Linked DNA regions of Spartinivicinus marinus. The protein of the gene in region 1 interacts with the protein of each later gene in a pairwise test. Links are inferred from orthologs where the notes say so. Each region holds a gene or a part of one and is shown on either strand. Other genes may lie near its edges.

The links. Proteins that work in one complex are often made in the same cells at the same time.
Region 2: the proteins of OQE68_RS04655 (region 1) and OQE68_RS05725 interact in binary tests that used the Escherichia coli proteins (3 or more experiments, as listed by UniProt). The link is inferred for Spartinivicinus marinus from one-to-one orthologs.

Annotation. Positions count from the first base shown.
Region 1 is NZ_JAPJZK010000001.1:975,176-980,487, forward strand. The notes cover bases 1,040-3,805. They hold OQE68_RS04655 (sigma-E factor negative regulatory protein), read right to left. Parts: upstream 2,876-3,805; coding sequence 2,204-2,875; downstream 1,040-2,203. Other genes in these bases: OQE68_RS04645 (SoxR reducing system RseC family protein), read right to left, coding at 1,040-1,083; OQE68_RS04650 (MucB/RseB C-terminal domain-containing protein), read right to left, coding at 1,174-2,202; rpoE (RNA polymerase sigma factor RpoE), read right to left, coding at 2,980-3,564. Also shown: OQE68_RS04640 (DegQ family serine endoprotease), read right to left, coding at 1-540; more of OQE68_RS04645, read right to left, coding at 601-1,039; nadB (L-aspartate oxidase), read left to right, coding at 4,099-5,312. UniProt on the Escherichia coli protein: An anti-sigma factor for extracytoplasmic function (ECF) sigma factor sigma-E (RpoE). ECF sigma factors are held in an inactive form by an anti-sigma factor until released by regulated intramembrane proteolysis (RIP).
Region 2 is NZ_JAPJZK010000001.1:1,216,029-1,220,411, forward strand. What follows is about bases 94-3,008. They hold OQE68_RS05725 (S1C family serine protease), read left to right. Parts: upstream 94-890; coding sequence 891-2,126; downstream 2,127-3,008. Other genes in these bases: OQE68_RS05720 (Nif3-like dinuclear metal center hexameric protein), read right to left, coding at 94-744; hisC (histidinol-phosphate transaminase), read right to left, coding at 2,177-3,008. In the rest of the region: more of OQE68_RS05720, read right to left, coding at 1-93; more of hisC, read right to left, coding at 3,009-3,280; hisD (histidinol dehydrogenase), read right to left, coding at 3,283-4,383. UniProt on the Escherichia coli protein: A site-1 protease (S1P) that cleaves the peptide bond between 'Val-148' and 'Ser-149' in RseA. Part of a regulated intramembrane proteolysis (RIP) cascade.

The DNA.
Region 1 (5,312 bases):
GTAGTCAAACCCAAAAGGTGAACCGATAGCAATCACCCATTGCCCTGGCTTTAAATTATCGGTTGTACCCAGCTCAACGGTTGGTAAGTTTTTAGCCTTAATTTTAAGCAGGGCCAAATCAGAGCGTTTATCTGCTCCGATCAGCTTGGCTTCTAATTCTCTGCGATCACTCAGCCGAACAATAATTTGATCAGCGCCTTTGACCACGTGATTATTCGTTAAAATATAACCATCTTCTGAGATAATAAATCCAGACCCCAACGACTGTGGCCTTGGCTTTCCACCTGGAGCGGGTCGCTGAGGATGAGGTCGACCAAAAAACTCTTGAAAAATATCAGGTATTTCATCATCAGGAAAATAGTAGCGATTCATTCGGTTCTGTTTCGGCAGCTGCAGCGTACTAATATTAACTACCGCAGGCGAAGCCTCTTCTACTAACTCCGTAAACTCAGGTAAAGACTTTGCGTAAGCGGTTAGTTGAACCGTTATAAACAGTGCAAAGATTGCTGTTGATTGTTTAAGCCAAGATCTCACTTTCATAAAAAATTTAATCCCTTCGCTAAGAGTTTGTTATTAACCTAATGTCTTAAAGTGTTAGCTTTATAAGGAAGTCACTAATGGGCTTTCAGTGTCTTGAATAGGCACCAAAACCTTTAGCACTGACGGCTCCAGTGATTGTTGAAAAGATGTTTTATTAATAATTTTTCGTAACAAATAAAAACTCAGAAACAAACTGACAAAACCAAATAGGATAGTGACCTGCTCTTGATAGCCTTGCCACTTCAGTAGCCAGCAGGTAAACAACATAAATACCAAAGGTAATAAATAAACTAACAATGAACCCTTAACTAAGGTATTTTCAGGAATTCCAATAACAACTGCATCGCCCACTTGCAGAGAATAATCGCTTCTCACCTTAATAGAGGAAGCAGAAACAACTTGTCTAGACGGCAGTTTATTTAACAGCTTATGGCCACAACCTTTATTTGCAGCACATTGGCCACATACTGATTGCTGTTGAGTTTCAACCCAAACACCACCACTTTTATCAATAGCTGTTACAATTCCGTGCTCTTCAACCATTAATAACTAAACCAACTGTATTTAAACCTATTATGATAGTCCAATCGCCACGATAGTTAATTATGTAACCCATTATTAAACTTTAGACGGCTATTGGCTTATAGAAACAGCTCTTCCTTTCTGCAACTTTACTGACATTGCAATACGTTCAGCTGCCACCAAAGGAAGTTCACCCACTACTGTAATTAAAAACTCACCTTGTTCAAATGACAATACTTTAGTAAACGCAGTAATCGCACCTTCTCGTTTAATGACTGATACAGCATTCGTAGGTTTTGCCTCAACAAAAATAGAGAAGCCTGCAAGACCATCAGTATACATCAATGACTCAACTGCTTTTTTGGTCACAGGGCTGTGCTGTTGATTACGACGAAATAACTCAAACCCAGGAGGAACCCAATTAACATACCAATTTTCACTGTCACCTGGCTTGCCATTAGCTTTATTGAAAGCTTTGGATACGATAACTTTTTCTGACTTAATAGACCCCTTTAAAGAGGTAACCAGTTTGGTTTCAGGGATTTCATGCCCAATTTCAAGGGAAGTAAACTGAAGTCGCTCTAGCATTTCCCCTTTTCGGTTAAGTAAGACCAGCTTTAACAGTAAAGATGAGGCCTCGTCTAACCATATTTCATAGCCATAGCGAAACTCATCCTTGGGCTGAACCAAAACGACAACTGCCTCTCGACCGGCTACCCGACCTTTACCTGCTACTTTTAAACTGTAATGTTCGGCTAGTTTATTTGGATTCTCACTAAGAATCCTCCCAAATGCTAATGGAGAGTCACCACGCTCAAAGCGAATCACTTCATTATCAGCATTGATACAAACTACCTTATTACCATCTCGCACAACTTCTCGTTTGGGTCCATCCAAAAACACCAGCCGCTCTCTTTCTTGACCATCGGTTACAGAATGAGTAATAGCAATACTGTTCAAGCCTTGGCTGTGCTGATAAATAAACTGCCCTTCATAATTTAATTCACGAAATGCTTTAGTCATTCCTGTCAACCATTGTGCAGCTGACAGGCCTGTTTCCGCTAAAATATTGCCACTTGATCCAATCAATAATGAAAAAGCTAGCCACGAGGTAGCTCGACTCCAATACCGCTTTTTCATACTACTGAGTCTCAAATTTATCTACTCGGGCAAATGGTAAAATACCTTGACCATTAGTAAGCGTTGAGTGCTCAGCATGCTGCATCAAATAAGACTGAATGCGAGTTTGCGTTGCTTGGTCAATTGTTTGCTGAGGAAATAGCCGAGGAGAATTCACAGCAGACTGCTGAACAACCGAGACAGGCGTTACCGCTTGTGGCGATGATGCTAACTGTGGCCCAGTATTAAAAGCAGGTGCTGTGTATTTTGCATTAGTTTCCGCTGCTCGCTCTTGATCAGTGACAGCAAGTTGTTGTCCTGGCTGCTCTATTTGCTCAGTCTGGAATACCTGTACGCCTACTACTACAGCAAAGGCAACAGATGCAGCAACGGCAACACTGGCTAAAGGTTGCAACCAACGTCCCACCATAGTTTTTTCAGCTCCACTCTCAGAGCTAGCTTGTAACGCTGGCTCCTCCTTTATGGCAGCACTCACCGCAGAGGAAATATCAATGGAGGAAAACTGATGTGTTTCATGTCGCATGGCCTCACCAATCAGGTGGTACCGAAATGATGTTTGCCTAACCTCATCATTTTCTTGCGACTGTTTAAGCAGTCGGTGTGTTTCTAACTCACTGGCCTCACCATCGATGAATGCGGACAATGACTCGCACAAACGTTCATCTTGATTCATGAGGCACCTCACAAGAATAGCTATATTTTTGTCGCATTTCTTTCTCTTTCATGCCTAACTTTAAATAGCTTAACTTCAATAATCTCAAACCAATTATTAAAACATTAAGCTTGGTTAACTAATGGCCTAATTTGTTTATCAATTGCTTCCCTTGCACGAAAAATTCGTGACCGCACTGTCCCGACGGGACACTGCATAACTTCAGCAATTTCTTCATAACTTAAGCCATCAAATTCTCGTAATGTCACCGCTGTTCTTAGGTCATCTGGCAAGCCCGCAATTGCCTTATAGACCACTTTTTCTACTTCATCACGAAAAAGCCGATTTTCTGGTGATTCAATATCTTTAAGAGGATTTTGTCCTTCAAAGTACTCAGCATCCTCAGTATCAACATCAGTATCAGGTGGACGCCGCCCCTTGGATACTAAGTGATTTTTTGCTGTATTGATCGCAATTCGATACAACCAAGTATAAAATGCGCTGTCTCCTCTGAATTTATCAAGTGCTCGGTAAGCTTTGATAAACGCTTCTTGAGCAACATCCTGAACTTCCTGATGATCATGAATATAACGACTAACCAGTCCCAGGATTTTGTGCTGGTATTTCATTACCAACATATCAAAAGCACGCTTATCCCCCTGTTGCACTCGCTCAACTAATTGCTGATCCGAGTCTTGCGTACTTACCATCGTCACCTCCCCCGCTCAATGGCTAAAGGCTGCACTTGCAGCTGAAAACTACGTGGGAGTTGCCGAAGCATCACATTTTGTTCTGTTGTGTAGACCATACTCAATAACAAAAGTTCTCTGCTTTTTTAGGATAAGTCATCTGATCTTGCCCCGCAGGATTTAATAAACCAACTTATCCAATTAACTTTACTCAACTGCCTTCTTAAACTACCTAAAAATGCCTTAGTTATCTGTATTATCTGTCTGTCAAACCGCTTTTCAGCTATCAAGCTGGTTGCACCTAAGCCAAACTAACAACAGTTGTAGCCTATTGATAGAAAACAACTTTCTATTTCCCGACGGATAATTGATTCACTCAATCGCCTTAAGTTCCTTTCAGAACTTCAAGCTTTTTCACAAAATTGATTGATTAGCGCCACAGTAGTCTCGTTATTTAATTAACAGTTTTAGTGTCGTAATCATGCTAGCCGCCATAAAGGGTATGCAGTTATACTAGCGTTTTTTGTTAAATGCTCATTGATTAGCTCCCACTTTATGAAAACAGCCCATCATTTTGATGTCCTCATTATTGGAAGCGGTGCAGCAGGCCTAACGTTAGCCCTTCACCTTGCTGAACAGTCTAGTGTAGCCGTATTAAGCAAAGCCGACCTGGCTGCAGGCTCAACTTATTGGGCCCAAGGAGGTGTTGCAGCTGTAATTGACAGTGACGATACCATAGAAGCGCATATTAACGATACTGAAAAGGCTGGAGCCGGTCTTTGCCATGCAGATGCAGTTAAATACACTGTTAGCCATAGTCAAGAAAGTATCCAATGGCTAATTAATAGTGGTGTACCTTTTACCAGAGATAGAAAAAGTAATAATGGTTTTCACCTGACTAAAGAGGGTGGTCATAGCCATCGTCGTGTTATCCATGCAGCCGATGCCACAGGCCAAGCAATTTTTGAAACACTCATAGAAAAAGCCCAGGCTCACCCAAACATCACCCTATTTGACCAACGCGTTGCTATTGACTTGATTAACAGCCAAAAATTTGGCCATCCTCACAACTGTTGTATAGGTGCTTACGTATTGAATCTTAGCACTGATCAAGTGGAACTATTTCAAACTAAGTTCACAGTCATTGCTACAGGCGGTGCCAGCAAAGTTTATCTATATACCAGTAATCAGGATGGTGCTTCAGGTGACGGTATTGCAATGGCATGGCGGGCAGGCTGCCGGGTAGCTAATATGGAATTCAATCAGTTTCACCCCACCTGCTTATTTCATCCCCATGCCAAGTCGTTTTTAATTTCTGAAGCCGTTAGAGGGGAAGGTGGAAAACTACTATTACCGAATGGTCAGCGTTTTATGGATCAGTTCGATCCACGCGGCGAATTAGCTCCTCGCGATATTGTGGCTCGAGGTATTGACCATGAAATGAAGCGTCTGGGTTTAGATTGTGTATTTTTAGATATTAGTCATAAGCCAGCAAAATTTATCGAGCAACATTTCCCCACCATATTACAACGCTGTGCCAGCTTTGGTATTGATATCACCAAAGAGCCAATTCCTGTAGTACCAGCAGCTCACTACACTTGCGGAGGAATTTTAGTTGATCAACATGGTCAAACAGATATCCCCAACCTTTACGCTATCGGTGAAGCCAGCTTTACAGGATTGCATGGAGCCAACCGACTGGCCAGCAACTCATTACTAGAGTGCATTGTTTATGGCCGCTCTGCAGCGACAAATATTTTAGAAAAACT
Region 2 (4,383 bases), 240 kb from region 1 along the record:
ATCAATAAAGTAATGATTGATACCAAGTTGCTGTTGTATATGCTCCCCCAGCGCTTTGACTCCATAACGCTCAGTCGCATGATGCCCAGCTGCGATAAAATGAACGCCCATCTCTCGAGCAGTATGGACCGTAGGCTCTGAAATCTCCCCCGTTAAATAAGCATCAACACCATGAGTAATTGCTTGATCAATAAAACCCTGTGCGGCACCAGTACACCACGCAATTCGCTTAATTGGCTGATCTCCTCCTGATATCAACAACGGCTCACGCCCAAGTGTTACCTGAATTTGTTCACCAAGCTTAGAAAGAGACAGAGCCTCAGCTAAGCTTCCTACCAAGCCAATGCTTCTTAGATTATCCTGCTCCAGACCAGTTTCAGGGATAAAGTTGAGTTGATTGGCAAGCTGTACATTATTCCCCAGCACTGGGTGAGCATCTAGTGGTAAGTGATAAGCAAATAAATTAATTTCATGTTTAAAGAGTAACTCAAGCCTGCGTTTTTTCATCCCAGTTATAACAGGTGCTTCTCCTTTCCAAAAATAGCCATGATGCACAATTATGGCATCAGCACTCTTCTCTATTGCTGCTTCTATAAGTGCTAACGATGCTGTTACACCTGTAACAATCGTTTTAATTTGATCTTTTCCTTCTACTTGAAGTCCATTTGGGCAATAGTCTTTGAACAGCTGAGGCTCTAATGTCTGACCTAAAAAGTCGAGCAAAGATTGGCGAGATATAGCCATTGTATAAAAATTACCTCCAAACAAAATTACATGTGAGATGACACACGAGGACAATAGCCCGTATAATAGCAAGGCATTTAGTCGAGACAACTTGAGGACAACACTACTTAGTTTTGCATAAAGTGTATCCGCAAATAGGGTTATGCATGAAAAAACTTACCAAGTTTCTTACCTGGCCTACTATTTCTGGTGTGTTGCTAGCACTGGTGATTCTCCAGCAGTTCCCTGAATTAACCAGAAAATCTACTACACCTACTCCCCATTTGACTCAAGTTGATTATAGCGATGGAGTCACACCAGCCAGTTATACTGGCGACAGCTCTCGTGCATCTTCAACCAATCACAAAACAGATAAAACTCCAACCCTTTCAGGCCCTGTGTCATACAATCATGCGGTAAAAAAAGCAGCGCCTGCCGTAGTCAACATCTATACCACCAAAATTATCCGCGAGCATCGCCATCCTATTTTTGATGACCCATTCTTTCGAGACTTTTTTGGTTATGACCAAATGCCCAACCATCAGCGGATGCAATCCAGCCTAGGTTCTGGTGTCATTATGAGCCCAGAAGGCTATGTGGTTACCAATAATCATGTTATTCAAGGTGCAGATGAAATTATTGTCGCTTTACAAGATGGTAGAGACACCCGTGCTCGAGTGATTGGCACCGATCCAGACACAGATCTGGCTGTGTTAAAAATTGATATGAAAGACTTACCCGCCATTACCTTAGCACGCTCCAGAAATGCGGATATTGGTGATGTTGTACTGGCCATTGGCAACCCATTTGGGGTGGGACAAACCGTTACTATGGGTATTATTAGTGCTACAGGACGGAATAAATTACGCCTCAGTACTTACGAAGACTTTATTCAAACTGATGCAGCTATTAACCCAGGTAACTCAGGTGGTGCGCTGATTAATGCCTATGGTGACTTGATTGGTATAAATACAGCTATATTCTCAAAGTCAGGTGGTTCTCAAGGAATTGGCTTCGCTATCCCCTCAGAAATTGCTCGTGATGTCATGTTGTCTATTGTTAAACATGGCAAAGTTATTCGAGGCTGGCTTGGCATTGAAGCCCAGTCACTAACACCAGAGCTTGCAGATGCTTTTGGCTTAAAAAATAAAGAAGGCATTTTGATCACTGGCGTTTATCGCAACGGACCAGCACATCAAGCAGGTTTACAGCGAGGAGATATCATCACCGAAATCAATGGCATGTCGACTAAAGCTGGTCGCAAAGTTATGCAACAAGTAGCACTAATGCAGCCTGGAGAACAGGTTGTAATTGAGGCAGTCAGAAATGGACAAAAGCTCGTTGTTGAATCAGTGATTGGTCAGCGACCAAGCTTCAAACCCAGGGCAAAACCAAGGCGCTAAGAAGGTTAACCAATGAGGCTCTCTCATTGGTTAATTAAGTTGGTATAGACTCATGACAAAATTGCAGTTAGTGCTTTAAGAAAAGCTTCGTTTTCTGCTGGCGCCCCTACTGTCACCCTTAAGCAACCAGTAAGCAACGGGTGAACTCCATCAAGACATTTAATTAAGATGCGTTCTTTTATGAGTGCTTGATGCAACTCTTTAGCAGGTATTGTATGGCTTCGGAATAAAAGAAAATTGGCTTGACTTGGCCAGACGGTAATTCCCTCAAGCTGCTGAAGAGACTCAAACAACTGCTCTCGATCTGTTACAAGCTGATTTATTTGTTCAGCTAACTGGTGATAGTTTGCCAGTGCAAACTGAGTACTAGCCTGAGTTAACTGATTGATATTGTACGGCAGCCTTACTTTATTAAGCTCAGTGATCCAGCCTGGATGCCCTACTAAAAAGCCCAACCTTAAACCAGCCAGCCCTACTTTAGATAAGGTACGCATGACCAACAGGTTGCTATAATCTGCTAGCAGTGTCAGAGCATTGCATTCTGCAAAAGCCAAATAAGCTTCATCAATCACTACCAGACCAGGTGATGCCTCTATTACTCGACGTACCTTTTCCTCACCAAATAAATTACCTGTTGGGTTATTTGGCTGGGCCAGGAAAACCACACCTGGTTGATAAGCTTCGATTGCATCCAGCATTGCTGTCAAATCCAACTTAAAGTCATTACCCAGCGGGACTCCCACGTAGTTGACCCTAAGGAACTTGGCAATCATTTCGTACATAACAAAGCTGGGTTCAGGTGACAACACTGTTAAATTATCAGCAGCCAACGCCGCAATAATGATTTGAATCAGTTCATCTGAGCCATTACCTAACAGTAATTCATAGCGCTGATCTATCCCAAACACTTCCTTTAATCCAGCAACAACTCTTGTTCCAGCTGGATCTGGATAACGGTTCAGCGACTGTTGCTGCATTTCCGCTAGCCACTGCTGTTTTAGCTCCTCTCCCCAAATATAAGGGTTCTCCATTGCATCGAGCTTGATTAGCCCTGAAGCATCAGCAACCTGGTAAGCTTTAAGCGACTGAATATCAGATCGAATCCACTTTTCTACTCGTGCCTGGACTGCTTGATCAAGTTCTTTTTGTGGCATATTTATTCTCCCATGCTCTGCTTATCGATCCGAAACTCAGCAGAACGGGCATGAGCGGTTAGCCCTTCGCCTCTGGCCAGCACTGAAGCCACTTGGCCAGCTTTTGTTGCACCTTTGGCACTAAAGTGAATAATAGAAGAGCGCTTCTCAAAATCATAAACACCTAGCGGAGATGAGAAACGTGCAGTACCAGAGGTAGGCAACACATGATTGGGACCGGCACAATAATCACCCAAAGCTTCAGGGGTATGTCGCCCCATGAAAATGGCCCCGGCATGACGAATCACAGGTAGGTATTGTTCAGGGTTTTCAATTGATAGTTCTAAGTGCTCAGGCGCAATACGATTAGTAATCTCGATGGCTTCATCAATATCTGTAACTTGAATTAAAGCACCTCGACAAGATAGCGACTGACGAATAATCTCTGCTCGCTCCATTTCAGGTAACAGCTTATTAATACTTCTTTCAACTGCCTCTAAGTAGCTGCTGTCAGGTGAAATTAAAATCGCTTGAGCATCTTCGTCGTGTTCTGCCTGGGAGAACAAATCCATTGCAATCCAATCAGGGTTGGTTTGGCCATCACAGACCACCAGAATCTCAGATGGCCCAGCAATCATATCAATGCCAACCTGACCAAATACCATTCGCTTTGCTGTTGCCACATAAATATTACCAGGTCCCACTACCTTATCGACTTTGGGGATGGTTGCAGTGCCATACGCTAGAGCTGCTACTGCCTGAGCTCCCCCCACTCGAAAGACCTTATCTACTCCAGCAATTGCTGCAGCAGCCAACACTAGTGAGTTAACTTGATCATCAGGGGTCGGCACCACCATGATCACCTCTTTTACTCCTGCAACTTTAGCAGGAATCACATTCATCAATACTGAAGAAGGATAAGCCGCTTTACCTCCAGGGACATAAACACCTACTCGGTCCAAGGGTGTCACCTGCTGGCCAAGAATGGTTCCATCAAGCTCAGCATACTGCCATGAGCAGCTTTTCTGTTCTTCATGATATTGACGAATTCGGTTTGCAGCTTCTATGAGTGCTTGCTTTTGTTCAGGGGATATTTGCTCTAACGCGGCTTGCAATGCTTCAGG